DNA from 3 places in the Streptosporangium sp. NPDC023825 genome. Region 2 is predicted to be linked to each of the others. Evidence: riboswitches for the same ligand, from Rfam matches in the RefSeq annotation. Region 2 holds a riboswitch; each other region holds the start of a gene.
What was found. A riboswitch is a leader RNA that binds a small molecule or an ion and turns the genes downstream of it on or off. The one in region 2 is predicted to bind cobalamin.
Positions count from the first base shown of each region.

Region 1: it holds a riboswitch for cobalamin, as region 2 does, so the genes downstream of both, AB0G15_RS16640 ((2Fe-2S) ferredoxin domain-containing protein) here and metE (5-methyltetrahydropteroyltriglutamate--homocysteine S-methyltransferase) in region 2, are expected to answer to the same signal.
Region 3: it holds a riboswitch for cobalamin, as region 2 does, so the genes downstream of both, AB0G15_RS23550 (ribonucleoside-diphosphate reductase subunit alpha) here and metE (5-methyltetrahydropteroyltriglutamate--homocysteine S-methyltransferase) in region 2, are expected to answer to the same signal.

Region 1 is NZ_JBFAAE010000016.1:10,209-20,700, reverse strand. It holds gene AB0G15_RS16665 (LacI family DNA-binding transcriptional regulator) at 1-845, shown strand, start outside; gene AB0G15_RS16660 (glycoside hydrolase family 43 protein) at 1,849-3,300, shown strand; gene AB0G15_RS16655 (PQQ-dependent sugar dehydrogenase) at 3,522-5,618, shown strand; gene AB0G15_RS16650 (substrate-binding domain-containing protein) at 5,712-6,626, opposite strand; gene AB0G15_RS16645 (bile acid:sodium symporter family protein) at 6,725-7,597, opposite strand; cobalamin riboswitch at 8,023-8,210, shown strand; gene AB0G15_RS16640 ((2Fe-2S) ferredoxin domain-containing protein) at 8,306-8,653, shown strand; gene AB0G15_RS16635 (methyltransferase) at 8,857-9,915, shown strand; gene AB0G15_RS16630 (ABC transporter substrate-binding protein) at 9,981-10,316, shown strand; gene AB0G15_RS16625 (hypothetical protein) at 10,468-10,492, shown strand, end outside.
Region 2 is NZ_JBFAAE010000060.1:16,946-27,437, reverse strand. It holds gene AB0G15_RS34935 (hypothetical protein) at 1-56, opposite strand, end outside; gene AB0G15_RS34930 (transposase family protein) at 288-1,070, shown strand; partial or broken gene AB0G15_RS34925 (transposase family protein) at 1,131-1,966, opposite strand; gene AB0G15_RS34920 (cellulose binding domain-containing protein) at 2,243-2,668, shown strand; gene AB0G15_RS34915 (hypothetical protein) at 3,257-3,586, opposite strand; cobalamin riboswitch at 3,914-4,106, shown strand; gene metE (5-methyltetrahydropteroyltriglutamate--homocysteine S-methyltransferase) at 4,216-6,441, shown strand; gene AB0G15_RS34905 (SAM-dependent methyltransferase) at 6,747-7,544, shown strand; partial or broken gene AB0G15_RS34900 (IS5/IS1182 family transposase) at 7,662-7,766, shown strand; gene AB0G15_RS34895 (lytic polysaccharide monooxygenase auxiliary activity family 9 protein) at 7,914-8,420, shown strand; partial or broken gene AB0G15_RS34890 (NB-ARC domain-containing protein) at 9,197-10,492, shown strand, end outside.
Region 3 is NZ_JBFAAE010000027.1:82,698-93,189, forward strand. It holds gene AB0G15_RS23540 (mechanosensitive ion channel domain-containing protein) at 1-928, opposite strand, end outside; gene AB0G15_RS23545 (ribonucleotide-diphosphate reductase subunit beta) at 1,020-2,015, opposite strand; gene AB0G15_RS23550 (ribonucleoside-diphosphate reductase subunit alpha) at 2,057-4,282, opposite strand; cobalamin riboswitch at 4,398-4,599, opposite strand; gene AB0G15_RS23555 (tripartite tricarboxylate transporter substrate-binding protein) at 4,604-5,623, opposite strand; gene glmS (glutamine--fructose-6-phosphate transaminase (isomerizing)) at 5,860-7,680, opposite strand; gene AB0G15_RS23565 (hypothetical protein) at 7,724-7,999, opposite strand; gene AB0G15_RS23570 (N-acetylmuramoyl-L-alanine amidase) at 8,153-10,480, shown strand.

The sequences.
Region 1 (10,492 bases), on a different contig from region 2:
CCGCCCGCCAGCTCGCCACGGGACGGTCCGGGGTGCTGGGCGTGGTCAGCATCGACACCACCCTGTACGGTCCGGCCTCGACCCTCTACAGCATCGAGCGTGCCGCGAGGCTCAACGACTACGCCGTGAGCATCGCCAGCCTGAGCACGCTCGACCGCCGCTCGATCGAGGAGAGCCTCCGCCAGCTGCGGTCCCAGTCGGTGGACGGCGTCATCATCGTCGCGCCGCACGAGTCGGCGGCCGACGGCCTGCGCCATCTGTCGCCGGAGATCCCCGTGGTCGCGGTCGACGCCGGGGCCGGCCTCTCCGTTCCCGTCGTCATGGTCGACCAGCGGGCGGGAGCGACACGGGCGACCGGGCACCTGCTCGGCCTCGGCCACGAGACGGTGTGGCACGTGGCGGGCCCGGCCAGCTGGATCGACGCCAACGGCCGGGTCGAGGGCTGGCGCGAGGTGCTGGAGGCCGGAGGGCACCGGGTTCCCGAGGTGCTGCGCGGGGACTGGAGCTCGCGCTCGGGCTACCAGCTCGGCCGCCGCCTGGCACAGGACTCCGAGGTCACGGCCATCTTCGTGGGCAACGACCAGATGGCCCTGGGCGTGCTGAGAGCGCTGCGCGAGGCCGGGCGGCGCGTTCCCGAGGACGTCAGCGTGGTGGGCTTCGACGACGTGCCGGAGTCCGCCTACTTCTGGCCCCCGCTCACGACGGTCCGGCAGGATTTCGAGGAGGTCGGCAGCCACGCCTTCCACGTGCTGCTCGACCAGATGGCGGGCAGGCCGAGCCAGCCCCGGCGGCTGGTGGAGCCCGAGCTCGTCGTGAGGGAGAGCACCGGAGCCGCGCCGAGCTGACACCGCCCGCCGTGCGGGCTCTGGACCGGGCGGTGGCCGCCGCGGGCGCCGGTGAACCGCCGCTTCCGCCACGCGTCGCCGTTCCACGCCCACCGGCCGGCCCCGGCGGCGTCTCCGGTGTCCGGCTGCCGCACGCCGACGACCCCGCCGGAGCGGGTGGCGGGCAGGCATCGGCCGTCTCCTGCTACGTGACCTGGAAGGTGGCGTCCTGCCTGGCGGCCAGGGCTCATCCGGCGCCGGCCGGAAGAACCCAAGGTCAGATCGAGATGCCGGCGGAGCGGAGCTGTGTTAGCGCTAACAGTTTTCTTTCCGAGATCTCGGTAATCCCTGGGGTGATGACCGGATCCCCGTATTGCCAATGGGGTGGTGAAGGTCGGGTCGCGGCCCGTGTTTCCGGCGCGTTTCGCAGAGTGTTAACGCTCACAGCAGGGTTGTCAATACCCGGATTACAGGGCGGGGGTGGCCCGCGCGCTGCCGGCGAGCCGATAAGGTGCCACTGACCTGCTCTTTTGGGAGGCGTATCGTCACTCGTCGGCCGGTCGGCGGCGGTCGCTCGCCGGCCGGGTGTCACGAAGGTATTGACCGGCCGGATGTTGGCGATCACACTGATGTGACGCCGATGTAACCTCTGTCCGGCTGCGGTTACTGTTTGCGTTTCGCATGTCGGCGGTCATGCAATGCCGTAAAAGATAAATTTTCGCGATATGAATTGTTAGCGCTAACATCCGCGACCCGTCCGCGACCCGTCCGCGACCCGCAGATGGGGCGAAGAAGGGCGACACGCCCGTGTCCCCCGGACGCGGCCGTACGCGACGCCCCCGGCCCGCGCCCGGCCACGGGAGCGGCCCGCCCCCGGTCCGCGCGGCAGGCGAGCCCCCGTACCCGTCCAGCCCCCATCGGCGCCGCCGACGACGAGGAGGCAGGGAGACCACCGCCGACCGGATGGAGTTCGCCGCGGACGGCGCCATCCGCCCCATCGTGCCCGCTTCCGAAGGAGAAACGCATGTTGAAAGCCTTGTCCCGGGTGGGCGCGGTGCTCGCCGCCTGCCTGATGTTCACCTCGTGGTCGCTGGCCGTCCCGAAGGAGGCGGCCGCCCTCGAACCTTTCACCGGATACCTGATGGCGCACTTCACCGGGGAGTCGGCGAACGGCGAGCAGATCTACCTCGCCCACAGCGACGACGGGCTGCGCTGGACCGACCTGAACAACGGCGCGGTGGTCCTGCGCTCCACGGTCGGCACCCGAGGGGTCCGCGACCCCGCCCTCGTCCGGTCTCCCGCCGGCGACCGGTACTGGATCGTCGCGACGGACCTGCGCATCGCCAGCGGCACCTCGTGGGGCGACGCCTCGAGCCGGGGCAGCACCTCGCTCGTCGTGTGGGAGTCGACCGACCTGGTGAACTGGTCGGAACCGCGGCTGATCAACGTCGCGGGCGGCATCCCCGGCGCCGGCAACGCCTGGGCGCCCGAGGCCATCTACAACCCCGAGACCGGTGACTACGTCCTGTACTGGGCGACGAACTCGCCCCGCAACGGTGTGACCAAGCACCGCATCTGGTACGTGCGCACCGGCGACTTCCGCAGCTTCACCGCACCGCAGCTGTACATCGAGCGCGGCGGAAGCCAGGGCCTCATCGACACGCAGATCGTCGAGGTGCCCGGCAGCGTGGGCGGCTACCGGTACTACCGGGCCTCGGCGGACGGCCACATCACGATCGAGGCGAGCAACTCGATCCTGGGATCCTGGACGACCCTCGGGAACCTGTCGCACATGGGGATCTCCAACGGCACGGGCGGCGGCAACGTCGTGGAGGGCCCGATGTGGGCGCAGTTCAACGGCCGCAACGAGTGGGCCCTGTGGCTGGACCAGCACGCCACCGGCCGCGGCTACATGCCCATCACCTCCACCAACCTGGGCAGCACGCGCAACTTCCAGACGCGCTCCGACTACAACGTGGGCGCCAACCGCAAGCGCCACGGCTCCATCCTCAACCTGACCGCCGCGGAGGAGAACCGCGTCCTCGGCCGCTGGGGCGCCACCGCGCCGGTCAACCGCATCCAGTCGTACAACTTCCAGACCCGCTACGTGCGGCACGCGAACCTCGACGTGCGCATCGACGCGAACGTCAGCCCCGCCCAGGACGCGCAGTTCCGGCTGGTGCCGGGCCTGGCGAACGGCAGTGGCTACGTGTCCTTCGCGTCGGTGAACTACCCCGGGTACTACCTGCGGCACTACGGGTACGATTTCGTCCTCGCGCCCGACGACGGCACCGCCACCTTCGCGGGGGACGCCACGTTCCGCCAGGTCGCCGGGCTCGCCAACTCGTCGTGGACGTCCTTCCAGTCGTACAACTACCCCGACCGGTACATCCGGCACTACGACTACCTGCTCCGGCTCGACCCGATCACCGACGCTCAGGGCCGTGGCGACGCCACCTTCCGCGTGACGACGTGACGACGTGATCTCCGGCGAGCCGCCGTGCGGCTCGCCGGAGACGGGATCTCCTTCGCCCGCATCGCGCCGGGTGGGCGTCCAGGGCACCTCGGCCGGTTTTCCGCTGATCTTTTCGGACAGAGGGAGTCAGCACAACGCTCCCAAAACGGTCGGCATCGCCATAGAAGCCGACGATCAGCTCACCTCGGGAACCCCGCGGACGATCCCCACTTGGAGAACAGGTGCGAACACCCCCCTCGATCAACCGCCGAAGGCCACGGCCGCGCGCGCTGACGGCCGTGCTGGCCGTGCTGGCAGCGGTGGCCCTCACGGCCACCATGACGGTGGCGGTCGCGGCGCCCGCCTCGGCGGCGCCGGCGACCGTGGTCGGCGTGGCCTCCGGCCGCTGCCTCGACGTGATCGGCAACAGCACGGCCTCCGGAACCGGCGTCAACATCTACGACTGCAACGGGCAGGCCAACCAGTCCTGGAACCTCACCGCGGCCGGTGAGCTCCGGGTGTACGGCGACACGATGTGCCTGGACGTGGTCGGCCAGGACACCACCGCCCCGGCCGCGCTGCAGATCCACACCTGCACCGGCGGCGCCAACCAGCGCTGGAGGATCAACGCCGACGGCACCGTCACCGGTGTGCAGTCGGGCCTGTGCCTGGACGTGACCGGCGAGGGCACGGCGAACAGCACCCCGGTGGGGCTGTGGACCTGCACCGGGCGGGGCAACCAGAAGTGGACGACGTCCACCGGGAGCGCCGACACCCAGCCCCCGACGGTGCCGGGCAGCCCGCGGGTGAGCAACCTGGCGTGCGACTCGGTGACGTTCGCGTGGAACGCCTCGACGGACAACGTGGGGGTGGCCTTCTACGACGTCTACCACGACGGCCAGCAGATGAAGACGGTGAGCGGCACCACGCTGTCCACCGCCCTCACCGTGGTCCCCGGGGCGACGTGGGGCCTCTACGTCAACGCGCGCGACGCCGCGGGCAACGTCTCGCAGGCGAGCACCACGGTGACGATCACGCCGCCGCAGTGCCAGGCCGACACCCAGGCGCCGAGCGCGCCGACGCAGCTCACCGCCTCCGCCTCCGGCACCACGGTGACGCTGAGGTGGACCGCCTCGACCGACAACATCGGGGTCCGGGCCTACGACGTCCACCGCGGCGGAGCCAGGGTCGGGACGGTCAACGGCACCCCGCCGGTCACCACCTTCGTCGACAGCGGGCTGGCGGGCAACACGGCCTACCAGTACCACGTGGTGGCCCGCGACGCGCAGGCCAACGTCTCGGCGCGCAGCAACACCGCGACGGCGACCACCGGCGCGGCGTGCGCCAACCCGGTGTGCACGGTGAGGCAGGTCGCGACCGACACCGACGTCCCGTGGGGCCTGGTCACGCTTCCCGACGGCACGATCCTCTACAGCCGCCGCGACGCCGACGACATCATCCGCCTCGACCCCGCCACCGGGGCGAAGACGAACGTGGGCACCGTGCCGAACGTGGCCGGCACCGACGGCGAGGGCGGCCTCCTGGGCCTGGAGATCTCGCCCACCTTCAACAGCGACCGCTGGGTGTACGTCATGCACACCTCGCCCACCGACAACCGGGTCGTGCGGATCAAGCTGGGGAACGACAGGCTCGACACCGCCACCGCCCAGGTCCTGCTCAGCGGGATCCTGCGCAACAAATATCACGACGGCGGCCGCCTGCGGTTCGGCCCGGACGGCAAGCTGTACGTCGCCACCGGCGACGCGCAGAACGGTGACTACGCCCAGGACAGGTCCAACCTGAGCGGCAAGGTCCTGCGGGTCAACGCGGACGGCAGCGTGCCGTCGGACAACCCGTTCGGCAACCCCGTGTGGAGCTACGGGCACCGCAACCCGCAGGGGCTGGCGTTCGACTCCCAGGGCCGGCTGTGGGAGCAGGAGTTCGGCAACAGCGTCATGGACGAGACCAACCTCATCACCAGGGGCGGCAACTACGGCTGGCCGGCGTGCGAGGGCACCAGCGGCTCCTGCGGCACCGCCGGGTTCGTCGCCCCCAAGCGCACCTACCCCACCGCCGCCGGCTCCTGCTCGGGCATCGCCATCGTGCGTGACGTGATCTACGTGGCCTGCCTGCGCGGTACCCGGATGTATCGCTCGCCGATCAGCGGCACCGGCCTGCCCAGCGTGCAGGAGTACTTCAACGGCACCTACGGCCGGCTGCGCACCGTGGAGCCGGCCCCGGGCGGCGGCCTGTGGCTGACCACCTCCAACACCGGTGACAAGGACAGCACGCCTAACAACAGCAACGAGAGGATCCTGCACGTCACGCTCGGCGGCTAGCCGGGCGGTGCGGGCGCCCGGCGGTCCCGGAGCCGCCTCCGGGACCGCCGGGCGTCCCTCTCTCGCGCTCCGTGCGAGGGCGGCCGGGCCGGGTCACCTTCCGGGGGCGGCCGTGCTGTTGCGCACCACCAGGCGGGTCGGGACGAGGTCGGTGCCCGGCGGGGAGGTCTGGTTCTCGCGAATCTGGACCAGGACCCGCTGCACGCATCTCCTGCCCACCTCCGCGAAGTCCTGGTGGACGGTCGTCAGGGGCGGGATGAAGAAGGCCGCTTCGGGGATGTCGTCGAAGCCGACCACGCTGATCTCGTCCGGGACCACCCGGCCGCGTTCGTGCAGGGCGCGCAGCAGTCCGAGGGCCATCTGGTCGTTGGAGACGAACACCGCCGTGCAGCCGGGCTCGTCGGCGAGCGCGAGACCGGCGGCGTAGCCGGATTCGGCCGACCAGTCGCCGTGCAGGGGCGCCGGCACCGGCCGTCCGGCCTCCTCGAGCGTGGTGCGCCAGGCCTGGGTGCGGCGCTGGCCGGCGTAGGAGGTCCGCGGCCCCGTCACGTGCCAGACGGTCCGGTGTCCCAGGTCGAGCAGGTGGTGGACGGCCCGCCGGGCACCGTCGGCCTGGTCGGTGTCGACGACGCTGTAACGGTCGCCGGCGTCGGAGTCGACGACGATGACGACGTGGACCCCGGGGGGCAGGGTCACGGTGCCCGCGTCGAGCAGGTGGATCTCGATGATGACGATGACCGCGTCCACGGCGAGCTCGCCCATCCGGGTGAACGCGCCCAGCACGTTGTCCTGGGTCGGCACGTCGACGGGGATCAGCGTGATGGCGTACCCCTCGGCGACGTGCGCCGGCACCTCACGCTCCGGCGTTCGCCAGGGCCGCCCCGGGTGCCGGGCGAGGCTGTCCGTCGACAGGCACTCGAATCCGAGCCTGCCGGCCACCGCCCGGGCGACGGTCGACTTCCCGACGTTCGACGTCCCCCCGAGCAGCACCACCCGTACCCCGCCCATACCGGCGACCTTACCGACCGGCGCGGGAGGTCGCGAGCAGGCGCCCGCGACCTCCCGCGTTCACCCGGGAGTCCGGGAAGCGGAACCTCGCACTCCTTTCACCGGGCCGCGTCGGGGGCGAGCTTCGCCGCACGGGACCTGAGGAGGAACCCGGCCGCGGCGGCGGTGAAGAACATCAGCACGCCGTAGGTGGCGGCGGGGACGGCCATCTGGTTGTTGTTCAGCAGCGTGAGCGCGACCGCGATGGACAGCGTGGCGTTGTGGATGCCGATCTCCATGCAGGAGGCGACGGCCTGGCCACGCTCGATCCCGGCCAGGCGCGGCACCCAGTAACCGATGGCCAGGCTGATCACGCTGAACACCAGCGTGATCGCGCCGACCGAGCGGATGTAGCCGCCGAGGTTGTCCAGCTCCTGCAGCAGGGCGCCGAGGATGACCAGGACCAGGATGACGGCGGAGGCGATCTTCACGGGCGCGTTCATCCGATCGGCGAAGCGCGGCAGCCCCGCCCGGACCGCCATGCCGATCGCGACGGGGACGAGCACGATCGCGACCACCTGGACGGTCTTGTCGAACTGCAGGCCCAGCGCGGCCGAGTCGGCGGCGAAGTAGCTCAGCGACAGGTTGGTGACCAGCGGCAGCGTGACGACGGCCAGCACGGAGTTGATCGCGGTGAGGGTCACGTTGAGCGCGACGTCGCCGCCGAACAGGTGGCTGTAGAGATTGGCCGTGGTCCCGCCGGGGGAGGCGGCCAGGAGCATCATGCCCACGGCGAGCGCGGGCGGCAGCCCGAAGGCGAGCACCAGGCCGAAGCAGATCGCGGGCAGCACCAGAACCTGGCAGACGAGCGCGACCAGGGTGGCCTTGGGATAGGCGACGACGCGGCGGAAGTCGGCGATCGTCAGGCTCAGGCCGAGGCCGAACATGATGATCGCGAGGGCGATGGGCAGGAAGACACCGGCAAGGGCCATGGGGGGTGTGTCCTCTTTCCTCGGACGGGAGCGGGAGCGGGTCGGTGTGGCGGGGGCGGGGTCGACTGTGGCGGTGCCCGGTGGGCGGGGCGGGTCGGGGGGGTGCCCGGCCGTCACGGACGGCGTCCGCGCGGCGTCCGTGACGGCGCCGGGAGGCGGAGAAGGCGACGGCACCCGATCCCGCGGCGATGGTACGGACGAGAGCACGGCGCTGCATGGTGGGTCCAATGATCACGTACATTTCGCGATCACGCCAGGTAGGGAGCCGTATCTTCTCCGGTCGCCGGGATCGTCGCGACCCCTGATCCGTCCGGGGTGTCGCGGTGTGCGCGACACGGGTGGCCCAGCCGCGGTCCGCGATCGGTCCGCGCCGCCACGTTGTGCAGGGCAGGTAAGGGGAGGGCAGGGCCGGGTCCTGCCGTCGGTGGTGGTTGTGCGACCATGGTCGGCGAAGGCGACGGCGGAACGAGGAAGCCGGTGTGAATCCGGCGCGGTCCCGCCACTGTGATCGGCGAGCGACCCCCGACGAAGCCACTGCCCGCACGCGGGTGGGAAGGCCGGGACGAGCCTCGACCCGAGAGCCAGGAGACTCACGCTGTCGCCCCTCAGGAAACGGGGCGGATCTCCCCAGGAGAGGACGGCGGTCGTCATGCGGTTCGGGCTGGGACCCGACCCCCTGGACCGCCTCGGGAAGGGATTCACACGCGCATGAGCAGGCTCACCGTCTGCCGGGACTGCTGCTGCGGCAGCACCCGCAAGGTTCCCGCCCTCGACCACGACGAGCAGCTCCGCCGCCTGTCGGAGATCGCACAGGTCCGCGTCAGCGACTGCCTGGACGTGTGCGAGCAGGCCAACGTGGTCGTCGTGCGGCCCTCACCCGCCGGACGCGCCGCGGGCGGGCGGGCGGTGTGGCTCGGCCTGCTGAACCAGCCCGACGCCGTCGAGGACATCGCCGCCTGGATCCGGGCCGGAGGCCCCGGCCTCGCGCCGATCCCTGACATCCTCGCCCTCCACGTCTTCACGAAGAGCCGTTCGCAGGGCCGTCCCCCTCGGTGACGGACGCCGCCGGGGCGGGAGTCCATGTGGGGGCACGAACGGGAATCCCCGCCCGTCGGTGTGGGGAACACATCGGGGCAGACCAGCGACTCCACGAAAGCCGGGGTACATCAGTCTCGAAGGCGCGCGGCGGGGAAGGACGGGTGCCGATTCGTCCAAGCCGTGGCCGGCCTCGGCGCGCACCATGGGGACAGGAGGTGCGTATGACGAGCAACGACGAGGCGACCGCGACGACCGGCGCCGCGCTGGACGGGCTCGCCGCGTGGCGGGCCCTGACGCCGCTGATGGATCTGGTGACCCCGATGGCACTCCGGGTGGCCGTGACCCTGCGGCTGCCCGATCTGGTGGACGAGGACGGTTCGGACATCGAGGACCTGGCCGCCCGGGCCGGCGCGGACCCGGACGCGCTGGGCCGGCTGCTGCGCCATCTGGTCTGCCGCGAGGTGTTCGCCGAGCCCCGGCCGGGCACGTTCGCGGCGAACGGGACGGCCGCCCTGCTGCGCCGGGACCACCCGTCCGCGATGTGGCGGTGGCTGGACCTGGACGGGTTCGGCGGCCGGATGGACCTGGCCTTCACCGGCCTGGCGGACACGGTACGCACCGGCCGGCCTGCCTGGGCGGCGGTGTTCGGCGCACCGTTCTGGCGCTATCTCGACGCGAACCCCGAGCTGAGCGCCTCCTTCGACGCGACGATGGCGGCCGGCACCGGGTACGGCGAGCTGGCGGAGGGCTACGACTGGTCGGCGCTGACCCGGGTGGCCGACGTCGGCGGCGGTACCGGGGCGCTGCTGGCCGAGCTGCTGTCGCGCCACGAGGGCCTGCGCGGTGTGCTGATCGACCTGCCGGACACCGCGTCACGCGCGCAGCGGTACCTGGCCGGACGCGGGCTGGCGGACCGGTGCGAGACGATCGGGCGGAGTTTCTTCGACGAGCTGCCCGGCGGCGCCGACGTGTACGTGCTCAACCGCGTGCTGCACGACTGGGCCGACGACGAGGCGACCGCCATCCTGCGCCGCTGCGCCGGCGCGGCGGGCCGGCGCGGCCGGGTGCTGATCCTCGAGTCGCCGATCGTCTCGGGGGGCGATCCGGCCATGTTCGCGGAGATGAACCTGCGGATGCTGGTCCTGGCCGGTGGCCGGGAACGGACCGCCGACGACTACCGGGCGCTGGCCGCGGCCGCCGGGCTGCGGGTCGCCGCCGTGCGCGACCTCACGGCGCGGCACACCGTCGTCGAGTGCGTCCCGGCCGCCGTCGACACCTGACGGTCCTTTCCCGCCGGGCCGCGGTGCGTACCCCGGCGGGAAACAGCGAGCGTCTGCCCGTCGTCATGCAGGGGTCCTCTCGCAGGGGCCGACGAATCGTCAGCGGGAACCGGCGTCACCGGAACACGTCGTCAGGGGCGGCGCAGGAGTTCGGCCTGGCCCTGGACCGGCAGGCGATGGCCGACACGATCCTCGCCGGCGCGGGCACCCCCGCCTACGGGCCGGTCTCGCCCGACACCGGCTGGCACGACCCCGAGGTGACCGGCGGCGGCCCCGATCCCGCGGCGGCCGGCAAGTTGCTCGACGAGGCGGGTAGCGCAGCGAGAGGCGGCGGGCGCAGGGGGGCGGTTCGTCTGGGTCGTCCGGCGAGGTCGATGCCCCTTTATGAATCTACATTGTAAAGACGTCAGGTCATTTCAAAATCATTAAAAGTAAGACGGACTGAAGCCCACCTTCGAGGAACAAGGTTCCTCCGGGGTTCGGCGGGACCATGGACGTAGATCATTGAAAGCGGTAGCGTCGGCCGGGTAGCCAGGTGACAGGAGCCGCTGGATGTCCTCGAAAACGGTCAGGCCAC
Region 2 (10,492 bases):
TCCATGTCGTGCTGAACGGCGAGCACCGCGTTATCCGGAACCTTGTTGGCGGTCATGTCCCGCAGCCTGGCGTAGTGCTGGGCGACTTTCGTCGCCGAAACCCCAGTCTGCTGGTCACAGCATGATCGCGGGTCAGTAACGGCCATCTTCGATCGTTTGGAGGACGAGGACAGCCTGGACGATCGCGCAGCTCATCGCGGGCACGCACGGGGACGGGTTGGCATGAGAAGAGGCTCTCGGTAAGACAGCAGTCGACCAAGATCCGATGCCTCTACGGGAGAACCTCGTTGCTGTCCTACCCTGCCGCGATACCGCTGTCCAATCACACCCTGATCCGCCTGGCCGAGCTGATTCGCATCTGGCGGGCCGAACGGCGCTGCCGGTGGCGGCGCCTGGATGCGGCCCGGCAAGCCCTGCTGGTGCTGGCCCACCTGCGCAATGGCGACACTTACGCGCGTCTGGCCGCGGGGTTCTCCATCGGCACCAGCACCGCCTGGTGCTACGTCCGCGAGGCGGTTGATCTGCTTGCCACGCTCGCCGATGACGTCACCGCCGCCGTCTTACGCACCTACCGGCTGGCCTACGCCATCCTCGACGGCACCCTGATCCCGATCGATCGGCTGGCCGACGAGCGGCCCTACTACTCCGGAAAACATAAACGCCACGGTATAAACGTCCAGGTCTTGGCCGACCCGGCGGGCCGGCTGGTGTGGGCCTCGCCCGCCCTGCCGGGCGCGACCCACGATCTGACCGCGGCACGCACTACTGGCCTGATCGACGTCCTGACCACCGCGAAGGTGAAGACCTTCGCCGACAAGGGGTACCAGGGCGCAGGCGGCACGATCCGCACGCCGTTCAAGCGCCACCGGCTCCGACCGCCGCTGTCGCGTTACCAGCGATCGGTCAACCGCGCTCACGCCCGCATCCGCGCCCGCGGCGAACGGGCCGTTGCCACCTTGAAGACCTGGAAGGCTCTGGCCCAGCTGCGCTGCTGTCCGCACCGCACCACCCCGATCGTGCAGGCCATCCTCGTCCTGCAGCTCATCGAAGAGGGCCGCTACTCAGGATGAAAAGCGTTCAGTAATTTTTCCGTTAACTGCCGAGTATTTATTGCGGGTATTGAGATGATCTCAGTGAATTTCGGCTGGATGATTGTGCTCGAAATGGGTGAGGACGAGGGCGGCGCGGGTGATGTCGCCGATTTTGCTGGGGCTGGCGTTGGTGCTCTGGAGTGTGCGCCAGCGGCCTTTGAGCAGGGCGAATCCTCGTTCACCGAGGCAGCGCAGGCCGCGTAGAAGTCGGTTGTAGGCGCGATTGTCGGGGCTGAGGACAGACCCGTCCGCGGGTTGTTTGATAAGGGTCAGTACGCCGATTCCGGTGCCTTCATAGCCGCCGTCGGCGAGAGTGGGGGTCCGCGTGCGGCTGCGGCGTATAGGGCGCCCAGCACGTGAACACGGGCCGCAGCCAGGTCGTGAATGGAGCCGGGTTCGACATCGGAGACCCACAGCGGCAACCTGTCCGGGGCGGATAGGGCTTGGACGTTGCCGGCGTGGTGGTGGGCTTTGCCGGAGTACTACCGGTCGATCTGCTCGCCTTTGACGCTGGTGGTCTGCTCGGCGCACCGATCCATCGGCAGCAGGGTGCCGTCGAGGGTCGGATAGGCGTGACCCTCAGCCTGGGCCCGTTCGAGGGCTTCGTGCAGATCAAGGACCTGATCTGCGAGGATCTCGTTTCCTTCGTCGATGTAACGGTAGGCGGTGGCACGGGAGGTCTTGTGGTCGCGGCCGAGTTTGGGGATGTCGGTCTCGCCTCGAAGCCAGCGGAGTATGAGTACCGCGTGCCAGCACGGTGTCAATGCCCGGCTGCCTTTAGGGGTTCCGCGCAGGCGGGGTTCGGCCCGCAGCAGTCGCGCGAGATGCCGAATGAGCTCACGGGAGACGTCGAGCGTGGCACGATGGGGAATCACGCGGAGCCTTCCGGCCGCGCAGGGTTCTTGTGGTGAGACCTCTTCTATTGGAGGCTCCACACCCATTTCCGGCCGTCGACTACCTCTCCCGATAAGCCCGGAATTCCACCATTCACGCCTCGGAAATCCCAGCTGTCGGAACTATTCCGCTGAGATCACCTCATTGAATAGCTGAAACTTTCAGTGCCGTTGACGGCATTCGACGCCGATCGTATCGTTCGATCATCGCCTATGCGCGCGTCTTTCATCGCGCGAACTTCCAGACAGGAGGGGCCCATGACAGAACGGCGCGTCCGTCGGCGACGGCGCCTGACCATGTGGCTGGTGGCCGCCTTGTTCGGCGCGTTCACCGTCGTCACACCCGCCGACGCCGCCACCACCTGCACGCTGACGTTCCAAGCCAACTACTGGGGGACCGTCGGCGGGCAGTACAGGTGGCAGGTCGATGCGCAGCTGACCAACACCGGCACGACACCGTCGACCACCTGGGAGGCGGTCATCGACTTCCCCTTCTCGGCGGGCGCGGTCGTTCACCAGTTCTGGAACGTGAAGAGGTTCTCGACGAACGTGTGGAGACCGTCGTCGTGGAATGGCGCCATCCTGCCGAACAAGTACGCGAACTTCGGGTTCGAGATCCGCATGCCTATGACGACTACCTTGCCGCCTCTTCCCACTTCCAGTCAGTGCATCATCACCTATTGATGAAACGGGCGAGTCCATGGGGCTCGTCCGTTCGTCAGCTTTCGATGTGTCATGAGATGAGGGATTTCTCGTATTATCCGACGACGTCCGCCCGGGCGATGAACATGGCGTAGCCGTCGCCCGCGTAGGTCAGATCGGCGATCAGGTATTTGCCGTTGGCGAGGAACTTGATGGTGTCAATATGCGGCTCGGCAATAGTGATTATTTTATGAGAAAATTCATGGAATGATCCTATGAATACTTGAGAGTACTCCCTGTTTCCCCTTCCGCGCAACGTCAACGCAGAGGTCGCTTGGCCCTGAAAATGGATACGCCCCGAGTCGTGCTCGGGGCGTATGTTGCGGCACCTACTGGCATAGATACTTTGCGAGGAAGATCGACTCTGGTGGTGACAAGCAGTTCACGTATGCGTAAGTGATGAGCCAGCTCGGGTCGCAGTTCACCGCAGTCCGCGGTCGTTTCAGGTTGACTGGCCATACTCATAGGTTCAGGTTGAATCGACTGGGAGAGCACGATCCAAGCTGCTAACGTGCTTTGAGCGGAGATGTCGAGGACGTGCCCGTTGCAGGTCGGAAACGCCGAGGCCAGTCAGCAACGCCACAGGACATAGGCGTGATGGTCTTCAGCGTAGGGAAGCCGTGACGGGAACTCGTTCTGCTTCCTGCACACAGTCACCGCTGCTCGCGGCGCGTGAAAGACCAGGCGCAGCATGAAGGTGTCCAGTGTGAACTTGTCGGTGCCCTCCCAGTCGAACTGCCCGACCTGCCCTGGTGGAGCATCAGGGGAGGCGGTCACGCGGTCACGGCCCTCCTGGTCCTCGTACCACTCGACGAGGCGGACGTCCTCGAACCGAAAGACCACGACAGGTATCTTCGACAGTTCGGGCGGAGTCCACTGCGGATCGTAGACGGTGACCACCGAGGCGACTCGGCGATCTTGCGCTTGGACCACTCCCGTACAAGCGCGGCGTGCGGTACCAGTTCGGGAGGTACCAAAGGACTCCTTTCTCTCTGCGGAGTTCCCACGCCGTTTCGGGAAAAGGCAGGTGCCATCGGCAGGAATATGGAAAAGACCTGACTGCGCAGGAACGGCACTCGTCAGCGAGATCGATGGAGTGTTGAGGTCGCGCGACGGTGAACCAGTGAGCGCTGCCTCCACTGCTGGTCTGCCGTCGGCCGGGTTCCTTGGTGCGTGGCTGGTCTGCTGGAGGGGGTCGTGTCTGGCATATGCTCGTGGCGCGGTTGGTTCTCCCGGTGTCGTGTTGGTGTCGGGAGTCGTAAGAGGGAACCCGGTGTGATTCCGGGGCTGCCCCGCAGCGGTGAGTGGGAACGAACGCCGTCATCGGCACTGGGTGCGTGTCATCTGGGAAGCGACGGTCAGTAGGAGTTGAGTGTGATGCCCGCGAGTCCGAAGACCTGCCAGCCGCCCGTGCGCCGTCCGGTGTGCGGTGATCCGTGGCCTCGTGGGAGGGCCTGGGATGGGTCTTTCCTGGGTGTTCCTTCCGCGTGGCCGTGGGTCGGCATGGCATGAGCCGAGGGAAGGACGCCATGAGCAAGGTCACCACGACCGTTTTGGGTTATCCCCGTATCGGGGGCCGTCGCGAGGTGAAGCGGGCGACGGAGGATTACTGGGCCGGGCGCATCGACGCGGCCGGCTTGCAGGAGAGGGCCGCCGGGGTGCGGCAGGGGGTGTGGCGGGAGCTGTTGGAGGCGGGGCTGGATGCGGTGCCGTCCAACACCTTCTCGCTGTATGACCACGTGCTGGACACCACCGTCATGATGGGAGCGGTACCCGAGCGGTTTTCCGGGGCGGCCGATCCGTACTTCGCGATGGCCCGCGGTGCCGAGGGGGTCGCGCCGCTGGAGATGACCAAGTGGTTCGACACCAACTACCACTACCTGGTTCCGGAAATGGGCCCCGAGACCCGGTTCCGGCTCGACTGGAGCAAGCCGCTGGCCGAGTACGCCGAGGCGCGGCGGCTGGGTGTCGAGACCCGGCCGGTGCTGGTCGGGCCGCTGTCGTTCCTGCTGCTGGCCAAATCCACCGAGCCCGGCTTCGCGCCGCTGCGGCTGCTGGACGGCCTGCTGGAGACCTACGCCGAGCTGCTGGAACGGATGGCCGCGGCGGGGGTGGCCGAGGTGCAGCTGGACGAGCCGGTGCTGGCCGCCGACCGTACGGACGAGGAACTGGCCGCGCTGCGCCGGGCCTACGCGCGGCTGGGGGAGCTCAGCAGCCGCCCCCGGCTGCTGGTGGCCACCTACTTCGGTGAGATCGGGCCCGCGCTGGAGATTCTGGCCCGCAGCCGGGTCGAGGCCGTCGGCCTGGACTTCGTCTCGGCGCCCGGCAACCTGGAGGCGCTGGCCGCAGCCGGTGGGCTGCCCGGCAAGACCCTTGTCGCCGGGGTCGTCGACGGCCGCAACGTCTGGCGTACCGACATCGCGAAGGCGCTGGCGACCTGCGCCGCGCTGCTCGGCCTGAGCGACCGGCTGGTGGTGAGCACCTCCTGCTCGCTGCTGCACGTCCCGCTCGACCTGGACGCCGAGACCTCGCTGGACCCGCGGCTGCGCGAGCGGCTGGCCTTCGCCCGGCAGAAGGTCGACGAGGTCGTACGGATCGGCCGGGCGCTGAACGGCGAGGAGGTCGTCACGGGGGAGAGGGACGTCGAGCGGTTCCTCAACCCCCGGGTGCGAGCCAGGCTGGACGCCCTGGGCGAGGGCAGCCCGCGCGCCCCGCACGCCGAGCGGCTCGCCGTGCAGAACGCCGACCTGGGCCTGCCGCCGCTGGCCACCACCACCATCGGCTCCTTCCCGCAGACCGGCGAGGTGCGCCAGGCCCGCGCCGCCATGCGCTCGGGCGACATCGACAGGGCCGGGTACGAGCGCAGGATGGAGGCCGAGATCGACCGCGTCATCGCGCTGCAGGAGGACATCGGCCTGGACGTGCTGGTGCACGGCGAGCCAGAACGCAACGACATGGTCCAGTACTTCGCCGAGATGCTGGAGGGCTACGCCGCCACCGAGCACGGCTGGGTGCAGTCGTACGGCAGCCGCTACGTCCGCCCGCCGATCCTGTTCGGCGACGTCTCCCGTCCCGAGCCGATGACGGTGCGCTGGGCCTCCTACGCGCAGTCGCGGACGAAGAAGCCGGTCAAGGGCATGCTCACCGGCCCGGTGACCATGCTGGCCTGGTCGTTCGTCCGCGACGACCAGCCGCTGGGCGAGACCGCCAGGCAGGTGGCGCTGGCGCTGCGCGACGAGACCCGCGATCTCGAGGCGGCGGGCATCAGGATCATCCAGGTCGACGAGCCCGCGCTGCGCGAGCTGCTGCCGCTGCGGCGGGCCGACCGCGAGGTCTACCTGGAGTGGGCGGTCGCCGCGTTCCGGCTGGCCACCAGCGGGGTGGCCGACAGCACGCAGATCCACACCCACATGTGCTATTCGGAGTTCGGGGAGATCATCGGCGCGATCGGCGACCTGGACGCCGACGTGACCAGCGTCGAGGCGGCCCGCTCCCGGATGGAACTCCTGGACGACCTGCGCGCCTTCGGCTACGCGCGCGGCATCGGGCCCGGCGTGTGGGACATCCACTCGCCCAGGGTGCCCTCGGTCGGGGAGATCGAGGCCGCCCTGCGTACGGCCGCGGCCTCGGTGGATCCGGCCCTGCTCTGGGTCAACCCCGACTGCGGCCTGAAGACCCGCGGCTATCCGGAGACGGAGGCCAGCCTCAGGAACATGGTCGAGGCCGCCCTGCGTGTCCGCGAGGAAGCGGTCTAGAGCCTGTTCAGAGGCTCGATCATGAGGTTGGGGTGAGGAGCCTCAGCCACATGATCGAGCCTCGGAGACAAAGGCCGGTCTCGTGGCCTGCCAGGCCGGCCCGCCGATCGGTCTTCTCCGGGGCGACCGCGGTGATCCGGGGCGACCGCGGTGATCCGGGGCGACCGCGGTGATCCAGGTCGATCGCGGTGATCCGGGTTGACTCCCGGCGAGCGCGCAGACCTCACCCGGGCGGCCGAGGGGCAATGTCCGGCCCTTGCGTGAAAATCGTCGGCGAAGGAGCTTGATTCACTAACCTTTCGCCCATGGACATAACGGGCGTGGACTTGAGCGTGCCGAGCGCGGCGCGCATATACGACTACTTGCTGGGCGGCAAGGACCACTTCGCCGCGGATCGCGAGGCCGCCGAGGTGGTGCTCCGGTCCGTGCCGAACGCGCGTGAGAACGCCAGGGCCAACCGCGCTTTCCTGGGCCAGGCCGTGCGCGTCCTCGTCGACGCGGGCGTCCGCCAGTTCCTCGACATCGGCGCCGGGTTGCCGACGCAGGAGAACGTTCATCAGGTGGCCCAGCGCGCGGCGCCGAACTCACGGGTGGTCTACGTCGACAACGATCCCGTGGTGCTCGTCCACGCCCGCGCGCTGCTCGCCGACAACCCCGGCACGAGGGTCGTCCCGGCCGACATCCGCGACCCGGCCGCCCTCCTCCAGCACCCCACGGTCCAGGACTTCCTGGACTTCACCCAGCCGGTAGGGGTGTTGCTGCTGGCCGTCCTGCACTTCATCCCCGATGACAAGGAGGTGGCCCGCATCGTCGCCGAGCTCCGTCGCCCCCTGGTGTCCGGCAGCCACGTGGTCATTTCCCACGGCCATCCCGGCGAGCTGACCGGAGACCTGGCGAAGAAGGGCCACGAGCTGTACGGCCACACCCGTCAGGGAGCCGCGGTCGGCCGCACCCGCGCGGACATGGCCGCGTGGCTGGAGGGCTTGGAACTCCTGGCTCCGGGCATCGTCCCCGTCCAGGGCTGGCGTCCTGAGAACGACTTCGAGCCCGTCCCCGACCTCGCGGGGCCCGGCGTTTTCGGCATGGTCGCGAGAGTTCCGTAGGGGGCGATCCCTCGAGAGACGTCCGCCGGGTCCCGACGGTGATCGGTTCCAGATTCGTAAAACGGCCGGGGGGACTTTCCCCGCCGCGCGAGCACACCCGCCTGCCGCCCGTGCGCCCGTACTGCCGCGGTGGCCGCCGACAAGGCCCACTCCTCTCGCCGCGACCGCGTCCACCTGCGCCGATGCCACATCAAGGCCGCCATCCCCGAAAAGAGCGACCAGGCGGCCGACCGTGGGAACCGTCGCTCCCGGAGCCCGGCCGAAGGGGCCGTCATGCCTGACCTGCTCCCGAATATTTCATGACTCGAATATTTACTGTTAGGAAACTTTCTTTTATATTCGAGTCACCCCCCAGCGAAGGAGCAGGACATGCGCAGAACGGTCACCTTCCTCGCGATGGCGATCATCGCCGTCGCTTCGACCGTGTTCATCGCGTCACCGGCCAACGCGCACGGCTACATCTCGTCGCCGCCGAGCCGTCAGGCCATGTGCGCCCAGGGCCGGGTCACCGGCTGCGGCGACATCATCTACGAGCCCCAGAGCGTGGAAGGTCCCAAGGGCCTGAAGAACTGCCACGGCAACGTCGCCCGGTTCTCGCAGCTCAGCAACGAGAGCAAGGGCTGGCCGGCGACGAGCGTGGGCAACTCGGTCACCTTCAACTGGGTGCTGACCGCCCGTCACGCCACCAGCACGTGGGAGTACTTCATCGGCAACACCCGGATCGCGGTGTTCAACGACGGCGGCAGGCAGCCCGGCGCCACCGTCTCGCACAACGTGAACCTGGGTGGCAGGACCGGCCGCCTGAAGGTCCTCGCCGTCTGGAACATCGCCGACACCGCCAACGCCTTCTACTCCTGCGTCGACCTGCAGCGCTGATCCGCGACTCGCAGCTCGCAGCTCGCAGCTCGCAACTTGCGACCCGCGACCCGCGACCTCGCGATCCGGCCTGGCTGGACATGGCCGGATCCGTCAGGTTCAACAAAATCCAACCAGGTTCAACCGGGTCTGACAGGTCCGGCCAGGTCTGATAGCAGAGGTCTGACCCGTCGGACCCGAACCGTTCCCGCGCCCTCCGCGGCCCGGCGGCGTCCCGCGCCGTCCCGGCCCGGTGAGCGCGGGGGCGGTTTCGTCGTTCCGGCACCTTTCCTGGCGGTCCTCTCCTCGAGTGATTCGAAAGAGGTCACCAAGGGCGATCGCGGTGTATCGCGGTGTCACGGAAAAGGATCTCCCTTGAATGGGAGCCGGAATGGCAGGCGCGACGTCGTGGACATAGCAGCTCAAAGTGTGCAACACGGCTTTTCGTATGCGCTTTAATTGCTGAAACCTCGGTGATTCAACTCAACGTCAATGGGGAACAGATATCGTGCCTCCAGGGTTCCCGGCGCCCGTCGGGGCAGGGGTCGGCACTGTAGGGGTGGGCGGTGGCTCGTCGCACAAAAAGAATCACCGATGTCGCCACGGCGATTCTGGTGGTTTTGGGAATCCTGGTCGGACTTCCGGTGCGAAAGGTCGAAGAATATCTTCCGGACACGGTCGCCGAGCACCGGATCGAATGGGTCGCGATTTTCGGATTAACCGCCTCCCTTGTCGTCCTGCTGACGTGGCTGACGCCGAAACTGAGGGAGTCGCGCACGCGCGGCGAGCTCTTCCTGGTGCCGGACAGGCAGCCGGGCTGGGTCAGGAGAACCGAGCTGGACGACGTGGTCTCCACCCTGACGATGAGGGGTTCGGGCACGGTCGGGCTGACCACCGGTCTCGCCGGGGCGGGCGGGTTCGGCAAGACCTCTCTGGCCGTGGAGGCATGTCACAGCGACGAGGTGCGGAAACGGTTCGGCGGCGGCGTCATATGGGTCACCGTGGGCCGTGACCGCGCCGGTGCCGACATCGCGGCGCTCGCCAACGACGTCACGGAGGCCGTGCTGGGCGTCCGGCCGGAGTTCTCCAGCCCCGAGCAGGCCGGTCACCGGATGGCCGAGGCCCTGGCGGAGCGGGGCCGCGTGCTGCTGGTGGTCGACGACGTGTGGAGCCTCAGGCAACTGCGCCCCTTCCTGGCCGCGGCCGTGCGGTCCCGGGTGCTGGTGACGACCCGGTTGCCCCGGGCACTGCCCCCGAAGGCGATCGCGATGATCGTCGACGAGATGGCGCCGCGGGTGGCCGTCCAGGTGCTGAGCCGGGGGCTGCCGCCGATGAACCCCGGGGTCGTCAGCGACCTGGTCGGCCTGACCGGGAGATGGCCGCTGCTGCTGTCCCTCGTCAACGCGCGGCTGCGCGACGAGCACGGCACGGGGACGAACGCCGACGTCGCCGCGCGCCGGGCGGCCGAGCGGCTCGGCCGGACCGTACCCGCCGTCCTGGACGTCACCGTCGCCTCCCAAAGGGAGACCGCCGTGCTCGCCACCGTCGAGCACGGCCTGGAGGCCCTCGGCGCGTTCGACCGGGCCCGTTTCCTGGAACTGGGCGTCTTCCCCGAGGACGTCGAGATACCGGTCACCGTCGTCGAGCTTCTCTGGCGGGGCACCGCGGGGCTCACGTCCAAGCAGGCCGAACGGCTCTGCGGAAGGCTCCAGGACCTCTCGCTGGTCAGCATGCGTCACGCGAGGGGGACGACGCCGTCGATCACGATCCACGACGTCGTCCGTTCCGCCGTCCGCTCGGAGGGCGGCCTGGGAAAGGAGCGCGCCGAGGCCGCCAACCGCGACCTCCTCGACGAGGCCAGGAACCTGATACCCGACGACGACCTCACGGCGGACGCCGAATGGTGGAGGCTGCCCCGGACCGTGCCCTACCTCTGGAACCACCTGCTGTTCCACCTCTCCGAGGCGAGGAGATACCGGGAGCTGGAGTCGCTCCTGCACGACGTGCGGTGGTTCGTGGCCCGGGTACGCGCGTTCGGGGTGGCCGCGGCGGAGGCTGACCTGGCGCTGTCGACCTCCCGTTCCGTCGCCGGG
Region 3 (10,492 bases), on a different contig from region 2:
CCATGTGCTCGCGCATGTCGCACTTGAGATCCCAGGCGCTGGCGGAGTCGGCGGCGCTCATCAGGGCGCGCAGCTCCAGCAGCCCGTTGGGAAGGGTGTCGGTGATCTGGAGGGTCCAGTCCTTCTGGTCCCAGAGCGGGTGCGCGCGCAGGGCCCGGTAGAGCTCGGCGCGCAGCTCCTCCACCGGCACCGACCAGTCGACCCGGAACATCACGTGGCCGATCACCCGGCTGCTGTGCCGGGTCCAGTTCTCGAACGGGTTGGCCGTGAAGTAGGAGACCGGCAGGACGAGCCGCCGCTCGTCCCACAGCCGCAGCACCACGTAGGTCAGGCTGAGTTCCTCGATCCGGCCCCACTCCCCCTTCACCACGACGACGTCGTCCAGCCGGAGCGCGTCGCTGAAGGCCAGCTGGAGCCCGGCGAGCATGTTGCCCAGGGTCGACTGGGCGGCGATACCGACGACGACACCGGCGATCCCGGCCGAGGCCAGCAGCCCGGCCCCGAGCGCCCGCACCTGCGGGAAGGTGAAGAGCATCGCGCCCAGCGCGACCACGATGATCACCGCCGAGGCGACCCGGCGGACCAGGGTGATCTGGGTGCGGATGCGGCGGGCCCTGCGGTTGGCCTCGCCCTCGACGGTGATCAGGCGTTCCAGCACCACGTCGGTGACCGCGTAGGCGGCCTGGATGACCAGCCAGGTGGCGCACCCGATCATCGCCAGGCCGAGACCCTGATAGACCAGCCGGCCGGCCACGGTCGCCGCCATCGGAGGCTCGTAGGCGGTGTAGGCGGTCACCACGGCGGCCGTGGCGAACCCCGGCCAGGTGCAGCGGCGCATGAGCGGACCGGCGAGAACCCATTTCTCACCGATCAGCCGCGAGCGCAACACCCGTCGCACCACCTCCACCGCCACGACGGCGGCCGCCACGGAAACAATCATCATGATCCAGCCGGACACTTGAGGCGTCCTCCTCGACGTCTTCCATCCTCGTCGTGCTCTTCCCTGGATCACCAGCTAATCAGAAGGATTCGTCGAATGTGACATTCCCTTCGACGGCTATCTGGTAGGCCGAAACCCGCCGTTCGAAGAAGTTGGCCAGCTCCTGCACGTCCTGCAGCTCCATGAACGCGAACGGGTTGGCCGTGCCGTAGCGGGCGGGCATCCGCAGCCTGACCAGGCGCTGGTCGGCCACGTACTCCAGATATCGCCGCATCTGGTCCACGCTCATCCCGAGCAGGCCGTCGCCGCACAGGTCGGCAGCGAAGGCCAGCTCGGCCGCCACCGCCTCCTCGATCATCCGGGTGACCTGCTCGGCGAGCTTGTCGTCGAACAGGTCCGGCTCCTCGGCCCGTACGGTCTCCACGACGCCGAAGGCGAACTCCATGTGCATGGACTCGTCGCGGAACACCCAGTTCGTCCCGGTGGCCAGGCCGCTGAGCAGGCCCCTGGAGCGGAACCAGTAGACGTAGGCGAAGGCCCCGTAGAAGAACAGCCCCTCGATGCACGCCGCGAAGCAGATCAGGTTGAGCAGGAACGCCCGCCGGTCCTCCCGCGTCTCCAGCCGGGTCAGCCCGCCGAGCGAGTCGATCCAGCGGAAGCAGAACTCCGCCTTGTCCCGGATCGAGGGGATGTGCTCGACCGCGGCGAAGGCCTTGACCCGCTCGTCCGGATCGGGCAGGTAGGTGTCCAGCAGGGTCAGGTAGAACTGGACGTGCACCGCCTCCTCGAACAGCTGCCTGCTGAGATACAGGCGCGCCTCGGGGGCGTTGAGGTGCTGGTAGAGGTTGAGGACGAGGTTGTTGGCCACGATCGAGTCGCCGGTGGCGAAGAACGCCACGAGGCGGTTGATCAGGTGGCGCTCCTCGGGCGTCATCCTCGCCAGGTCGGCCAGGTCGGAGGTGAGGTCCACCTCCTCGACGGTCCAGGTGTTGCGGATCGCGGCCCGGTAGCGCTCGTAGAACTCGGGGTAGCGCATCGGCCGCAGGGTGAGATCCATGCCGGGGTCGAGCAACATCGGGAAAACGCCTTTCTCAAAGCTTCGGGGAACCGGGACGGCTACTGGCAGGCGTCGCAGTACTCGGGGTTCTCCAGGGAACAGGCGATCGCCTCGGGGTCGAGGACGGCCTGCGCGACCGGCGCCGCCACGGTGGCCTGCGCGATCCGGGTGGCCGGGCGCGAGCGCAGGTAGTAGGTGGTCTTGAGGCCCGACTTCCACGCGTAGGCGTACATCGAGGAGAGCTTGCCGATGGTCGGCGTGGCCATGAAGAGGTTCAGCGACTGCGACTGGTCGATGTACGGGGTGCGCGCGGCGGCCAGGTCGATCAGCGCCTTCTGCGGCAGCTCCCAGGCGGTCCGGTAGAGCGCCTTCAGGTCGGCGGGGATCTCCGGGATGTCCTGGACGGAGCCGTCGGCGCGCTTGATCGCGTCACGGATCAGCGGGGTCCACAGGCCGCGGGCCTGCAGGTCGCGGACGAGATAGCGGTTGACCTGGAGGAACTCCCCCGAGAGGGTCTCGCGCTTGAAGACGTTGGATACCTGCGGCTCGATGCACTCGTAGCAGCCCGCGATGGAGGCGATCGTGGCCGTCGGCGCGATCGCGATCATCAGCGAGTTGCGCAGGCCGGTCCCGGCGATCCGCTCCCTGAGCTCGGCCCACTCCGCGGATCCCGCCGCCCCGTAGTGGTCGGGGTGCAGCACCCCGGCGGCGGCCCTGGTCTCCTCGTACGAGGGGTGGCGGCCCCGCTCCACGGCCAGGTCGGAGGAGGTCCGGTAGGCGGCGAGCGCGATCTCCTCGGAGATCCTGGTGGACAGCTCCAGGGCTCGCGGCGAGTCGAACGGCAGCCGCAGCGCGAACAGCACGTCGGCCAGGCCCATCACGCCGAGCCCGATCGGGCGCCACTTCCGGTTGGCCGCCTCCGCCTCGGGGGTCGGGTAGAAGCCCAGGTCGATGGTGCGGTCGAGGAACCGCACGGCGGTACGGACGGTCGCGCGCAGCCGGGCCCAGTCGATCCCGTCCTCGGAGGAACCCTCGGTCAGGTGGGCGGCGAGGTTGATCGAGCCGAGGTTGCAGACGGCGGTCTCCGCGTCGCCGGTGACCTCGAGGATCTCGGTGCAGAGGTTCGACAGGTGGATGACGTTTTCCGGCCTGGCCGTCTGGTTGGAGGTCCGGTTGGCCGCGTCCTTGAAGGTCATCCAGCCGTTGCCGGTCTGGGCGAGCGTGCGCATCATCCGCCCGTACAGGGTGCGGGCGGGGATCTGCCGGGTGAAGCGGCCCTCGGCCTCGGCGGCCCGGTAGGCGTCGTCGAACGCGTCGCCGTACAGGTCGGTGAGGTGCGGGACCTCCTTGGGGTCGAACAGCGACCAGACGCCGTCGGCCTCGACCCGGCGCATGAACTCGTCGGGGATCCAGTTGGCCAGGTTCAGGTTGTGCGTGCGGCGGGCCTCCTCACCGGTGTTGTCGCGCAGTTCCAGGAACTCCTCGACGTCGGCGTGCCAGGGCTCCAGGTAGACGCAGGCCGCGCCCTTGCGCCGGCCGCCCTGGTTGACCGCGGCCACGCTGGAGTCGAGCGTGCGCAGCCAGGGCACGATGCCGTTGGAGTGGCCGTTGGTGCCGCGGATCAGCGAGCCCCGCGAGCGGACCCTGGTCCAGGCGATGCCGATGCCCCCCGCGTACTTCGACAGCCGCGCGACCTGCCCGTAGCGCTCGTAGATGGACTCCAGCTCGTCGCGGGGCGAGTCGAGCAGGAAGCACGAGGAGAGCTGGGGCCTGCGGGAGCCGGAGTTGAACAGCGTGGGCGAGCTGGGCAGGTAGGACAGGGTGGCCATGAGCGCGTACAGCTCGGCGGCCTCCTCGACGGTCTCGGACAGGCCGCAGGCCACCCGCAGGAAGAAGTGCTGCGGGCGCTCCAGGACCTTGCGGGTCCTCGGGTGGCGCAGCAGGTAGCGGTCGTAGACGGTACGCAGCCCGAAGTACTCGAACCTGGCGTCGGCCCCAGGGTCGGCCAGCGCGTCCAGCACCCCGGCGTGGGCGGCCACGAACTCCGCGAGCCCGTCCTGGATCAGCCCCGCCTCGTGGGTCGCGGCGATGGACTCGGAGAAGTCGCGGACGCCGTGCTCGGCGGCCTCGTCGGCGATCAGCTCGGCCAGCATCGCGGCGGCGACCCTGGAGTTCCCGGGATCGGTGATCACCCGGGCGGCCGCCTCGTCGATGGCGAGCCTGCGGTCGTCCGACGCGTTCCCCGCCGTGGTACCCGCCGCGGTCTCCGCCAATGCCTGTGTCACGTAGTGCCCCTCGCTCGATCGGACTTCCCCGTACGGCTTCGCCGGATGGGCACGCGTCCGCGAGCGATCCCGGGCACGCCGGATCGCCTCGTTCCGCGGACCCTCCCACGAGGCCCTGGACGTTCACGTCACCGGCAGGTCTTCGGACTCACGGGCGCATCGCACATGCCTACCGGCCGTCGCTTCCCAGGCATGGTTCACCCAGTGCTCAATGACGGCTTTCGTTCCCGTTCACCGCTGCGGGGCAGTCCCGGAATCTCACCGGGTTCCCTCTTGCCTCGCCCCTCGCGGGGCGAACCAGCAACGAGCAGGATCCTACATCTAGGGGCGTCGGACGCAACTACCCCAACAGGTTGTGTCGGAGGACTTCAACAGTCCGAGCTCGTGAAGCACGCCGCGAGTGCGGCCCGTCTCGGTGGAGAGCCACTGGCGGAACTCGTCGCCGCTGAGGTAGACCCGGCTCCAGCCACGGGACGCGCACAGGGCACGCCAGCGCGGCGCGGCGTCGATCCTGTCACACAGGGCGATAGCGGCGTCCCGGTCCCCCGGGCTCATGCCCTTGGGGCCCAGCAGGCCGCACCAGTCGCTGTACTCCAGGCGGACGTCGACCTCCAGGAGCGTCGGCGCGTCGATCCCGTCGATCCGGCCGCCGGAGGAGACCACCAGGGGCCGCAGGCGGCCCGCGGCGATCTCGGGCCGCAGGGCGCGCGCCGACCCCAGCAGGGCCGCCACCCGGCCGACGTGGAGCGCCTCGGCGGCGTCCTCGGGGGCGAGGAATCCGGCGTACTCCAGCAGCCGGGTGTCCACCCCCAGGCACTTGCCGATCATGCCGTAGAGCACGTGGTCGGAGCCGCCCTCCGACCGGCCTCCGACCGTCAGCCCCGCCGGGTCGTGCCGCAGCCGCGCGACGAAGTCCTCGAAGGTACGCAGGCGGGAGCCGGAGGGGACCACCAGGACCGCCCAGTCGCCGACCAGGCGGGCGACGGGGGTGGCGGCGCTCACCACGGCCGCGGTGTTGGCGATCTCCGCGGCGGCCACCATCGGCATCGCGGTGACGAGCAGCCTGCCCTCGCGCGCGAAGGGTCCGCGGAAGGCGCCGAACGCGTCGCGCGGCGCGGAGCCCAGGGCCCCCGCCCGCTCGACGGCCATCGCGGTACGCGCCAGTCCCGACTGGACCAGAACGGTCGCCAGCCTGCCCGCGATCCCGTCCCAGCCGTGGCCGTCGGCGGTCGGCTCGAGAAGGAACAGGCGCCTCACCCCCGGGTCGGCGCCGCCGTCCGCCCCGCACCCCGCGGCGACCGCGGCTCCCGCCGCCAGTGCGAAAAACCCCCTACGGCGCATAAGCGCCCCTTCCCCCAAGAACCCCCTATACCATAGGTTACTTTCCCCTCACTTTCTGTGATGAAGTGGGGTATGCCGGAACTTCCGGTGATCCACATTCGGACACGGGCCACCGGAAAAGACGCTGTGAATCCGGGTACCGGAGACGATCGTCTCGCGAGGGCTCCGGGGAACGCCCCCGCCCCCGGCAGGCCGGGGACGGGGGCGCGGAGGCGGGGACGGAAGGGGCCGTGGTTTCACTCCACCGTGACGCTCTTGGCCAGGTTCCTCGGCTTGTCGACGTCCCGGCCCAGCGCCACAGCGGCGTGGTAGGCGAAGAGCTGGAGCGGGATCGACAGCAGGATCGGGTCCAGCTCGGTCTCGTTCTTGGGCACCACGACGCAGTCGTCGGCCAGCTTGGGGTCGGCCGTGCGATGGCCCACCATGAGCACCCGGCCGCCCCGGGCGCGGATCTCGCCCAGCGTGGTGAGGTTCTTGTCCAGCAGCTCGTCGTCGGGGACGATCGCCACCGTCGGCATGTCCGGGCCGATCAGCGCCAGCGGCCCGTGCTTGAGCTCGCTGGCCGGGTACGCCTCGGCGTGCACGTACGAGATCTCCTTGAGCTTCTGCGCGCCCTCGCGGGCCACCGGGTAACCCCTGACCCGGCCCACGAACATCATGCTCGGCGACTCGGCGTACCTGCCCGCCAGCTCCTTGATCTGCGGCTCCAGCGCCAGGATCTCCTTGATCTGGTCCGGCAGCCTCCGCAGGCCGTCGCAGATCCTGCGGCCGTCGGCGGGAGACAGGTCACGCACCCGGCCCAGGTGCAGCGCGAGCAGCGCGAAGGCCACGGCGGTCGAGGTGAACGCCTTGGTGCTCGCCACCGAGACCTCGGGACCCGCGTGCAGGTAGACCCCGCCGTCGCACTCGCGGGCGATCGCGCTGCCCACGGTGTTGACGATGCCGAGCACCCTGCCGCCCTTGCGCTTGAGCTCCTGCACGGCGGCGAGGGTGTCGTAGGTCTCCCCCGACTGGCTGATCGCCACGTAGAGGGTGTCGGCCTCCACCACCGGGCTGCGGTAGCGGAACTCGCTGGCCGGCTCCGCGTCGGCCGGGATGCGCGCCAGCTCCTCGATGAGCTGCGCGCCGATCTGGCCCGAGTAGTACGCGGAACCGCAGCCGATGATCTTCACCCGGCGGAACGAGCGGGTCTCCCGCGCGTCCATGTTGAGACCGCCCAGGTGGGCGATGTGGAAGCGGTCGTCCAGCCGCCCGCGCAGCGTCCTGGCCACCGTGTCGGGCTGCTCGGAGATCTCCTTGAGCAGGTAGTGCTCGTAGCCGCCGGTGTCGTAGTGCCCGGCCTCCCAGTCGACGGTCAGCGTCTCCTTGGCCGTCTCCCGCGCGTCGCTGGCGAAGGTGTTGAACCCGTCGGCCCGCAGCACGGCGATCTCGCCGTCCTCCAGGTGCACCACCTGGCGGGTGTAGCGGACCAGCGCGGCGACGTCGGACGCGGCGAACATCTCCTTCTCGCCGATGCCCAGCACGATGGGGCTGCCGTTGCGCGCCACGACCACCTCGCCCGGGCGCTCGGAGTCGATCACCGCGATCCCGTACGTGCCGACGACCCGCTTGAGCGCGGTCCGCACGGCCTCCTCCAGCGAGTCGGCCTCCTTGACCGTGCGGGCGATCAGGTGCGACAGCACCTCGGTGTCGGTCTCCGACAGGAAGATCGCCCCGTCGGCCTCCAGCTTGGCGCGCAGTTCGTCGGCGTTCTCGATGATGCCGTTGTGCACGACGCCGATGCGCTCGTCGGTGGACAGGTGCGGGTGGGCGTTGACGTCGCTGGGCGCGCCGTGGGTGGCCCAGCGGGTGTGGCCGATGCCCAGGCCGCCCTTGAACCGCGCGGGCACGACAGCGGCCAGGTCCGCCACCCGGCCCTTGACCTTGCGCATCTTGAGACCCTTGTTGGAGACCACCACCCCGGCCGAGTCGTAGCCCCGGTACTCAAGACGCTGCAGGCCCTCCAGCAGGATGGGTGCCGCGTCCTTGGGCCCTACGTAGGCCACGATTCCGCACATGTAACCGCTCCTTGTCCATAAACGATCGAGGTGCCGTCGTCTGTTACCCGTAGACGATCCGGCGAAGCTGTCGCAGGGAGAGTTCGGGTGCCGCGACACGGCGTACCGCCAGCTCGGCGGCGACCCTGGGGAAGATCTTCTCGTTGACCAGCCCCCTGGCCTTGAGCTCCGCGTGGCGCCGCCGGACGAACTCGTCGACGGGCTCGGAGAAATAGGCCAGCACGTCCGCGACGACCCGCGCCGCCTCGCCCGGACCGAGCGCGCTCGTCCGGGTCAGGTGGGTGATCAGATCCTCGTGCGGATTCCGTGCCGTGGACACAGAGCAGGACCATACGCATCCGGGAGAGAACACACCAAGTTTCCTGCCCGATTTCGGGCAGAGAATCTCTTCAACATCTCAACCCCGCCGCAATGCGCGACAGTCGGTAATCTCTGATAACTCTAGGTAGCTACCAGAGGGGGAGGAACCGCTATGCGCCGCCTGCCGGGGACCACCGTCGTCGCCACTCTCACCGTCCTGGCCTCGGTCGCCCTGGTCTCGGTCGTCCCGGCGGAGGCGGCACGCCCCGGGAGCCGGCCCGCCCGGCTCCAGACGCACCCGGCCCCCGCCGCGGCGACGGAAGCGGGGGCACGGTCCGGCAGGCAGGCCGCCTTCACCGAGGCGGCACGAAGGTACGGGGTGCCGGAGAGCGTGCTGCTCGCGGTCTCCTACCTGGAGTCCCGCTGGGAGGGCCACGGCGGGCTGCCCAGCGTCTCCGCCGGGTACGGCCCGATGCACCTGATCGACGGCCGGGCCGAACCCGGGCACCCCCACGGCGCCGGGGAGGACCCCCGCGGCGACGAGACCCGGCCGCGCGTGATCGCCCTTCCCCCCATGGCGGCGGACCCGCCGGAGGACACCCTGCGGCGGGCCTCGGAGCTGACCGGCCTGTCCCCCGCCCGGCTGCGCGAGGACGCCTCCGCCAACATCATGGGCGGTGCCGCGCTGCTCGCCGACTACCGGCGCCGCACCGGCGGCGAGGGCTCCGGCGACGATCCGGCGAGCTGGTACGACGCCGTGGCCCGCTACCCCGGCACCCCGAAGAGGGGCGCGGCGGCCGGGGAGGCGGCGCTGTCCTTCGCCGACGAGGTCTACGCGACGATCCGGGCCGGTGCCGCGCGGGTGACCGGCGACGGCGAGCGGGTGACGCTCCCCGCCACGCCGGGCCTGTCCACACCCTCCACACGATCCGGGCCGGCGGAACCCTCCGGGCCGTCCGGCTCGTCGAGACCCTCCCGCCCCTCCGAGGCGCGAGCGGCGCTCCTCCCGGCACGACCCGCCTCCCTCTCAGGGCCACCCCCCGCCCCGGTGGCCCGGCGCCGCGCCCCCGCCCCCGCGCCCACCCCGGCACCCGCCACCAAGAAGCCCACCACCGGACCCGCCACGAAACCCGCGGCAACCGCCACCAAGAAGCCCGCCACCCAACCCGCCACGAAACCCGCGGCAACCGCCACCAAGAAGCCCGCCACCCAACCAGCCACGGGGTCCGCCCCCGCGCCCACCCCGGCGCCCGCCCCCACTCCCACCGCGAAGATCGCCATGATGCTCGCCAAGCGGCCCGCCCCCGCTCCCACGCCGGGACCCGACTGCCCGAAGAGCGTCTCCTGCGAGTGGCTCCCGGCCGCCTACAAGCGGCTCCCCGGCGGCAGGTACGGCAACCACGACCGCTCCGCCGGCCCCCGGAGGATCGACTACATCGTGATCCACGACGGGGAGACGAGCTACGACGCGATGACCCGCCTGGCCAAGAACCCCGCCTACCTGAGCTGGCACTTCACCATCCGCTCCGCCGACGGCCACATCGCTCAGCACCTGCGGGCCAGGGACATCGGCTGGCACGCGGGAAACTGGTACGTCAACTCCCGTTCCATCGGCCTGGAGCACGAGGGCTACCTGGCCAGGGGCGGCGCCTGGTACACCGAGGCGATGTACCGGGCGTCGGCCAGGCTGGTCCGCCACCTCGCCGCCAAGTACGACGTCCCCCTCGACCGGGCGCACATCCTGGGGCACGACAACGTGCCGGGCACCACCCCGGAGACCGTGGGCGGCATGCACGACGACCCCGGCCCCTACTGGGACTGGGCCCACTACTTCGAGCTGCTCGGCAGGCCGCTACGCGCCTCGGGCGGTGACGACGCGCGCTCGGTGCTGATCAGGCCCGACTACGGCACCAACAGCCCGGGATTCACCGGCTGCCCCGGGGGGTGCCGCGGCCTGGGCGCCGCCTCGGTCTGGCTGCGCACGCGCCCCTCCGCCACCGCGCCACTGGTCAAGGACATCGGCAAGCACCCCACCGGCGGCTCCACGTACAGCGTCTACGATCACGCCGCCCGCGCCTCCACCGGCCAGCGGTACGCGCTCGCCGAGCGCAGGGGCGACTGGACCGCGATCTGGTATCTCGGCCAGAAGGCCTGGTTCCACGATCCGGCCGGCGCCCCCGCCTCCGTGCGCGCGTCCGGCCCCCTGGTCACGCCCAGACCGGGCCGTTCCCCGGTCAGGGTGTACGGCAGGGCCTACCCGAAGGCGCCCGCCTATCCGGGGGGCGTTCCCGTACAGACCCTCACCCCGCTGCAGTACTCGATACCCGCCGGGCAGGTGTACAGCTCCGGCGGGAAGACGCGGGCCTCCTACCTCAGGGCGGCCGCCTTCGACCCGTCCGAGCACCGCGTCGTCACCGGGAAGATCCGCTACCGGCAGATCCAGTTCGGGCACCGGATCATGTTCGTCCGGGCCTCCGACGTCCAGCCGGTCACCAGGTGAGGATCTCCGGCA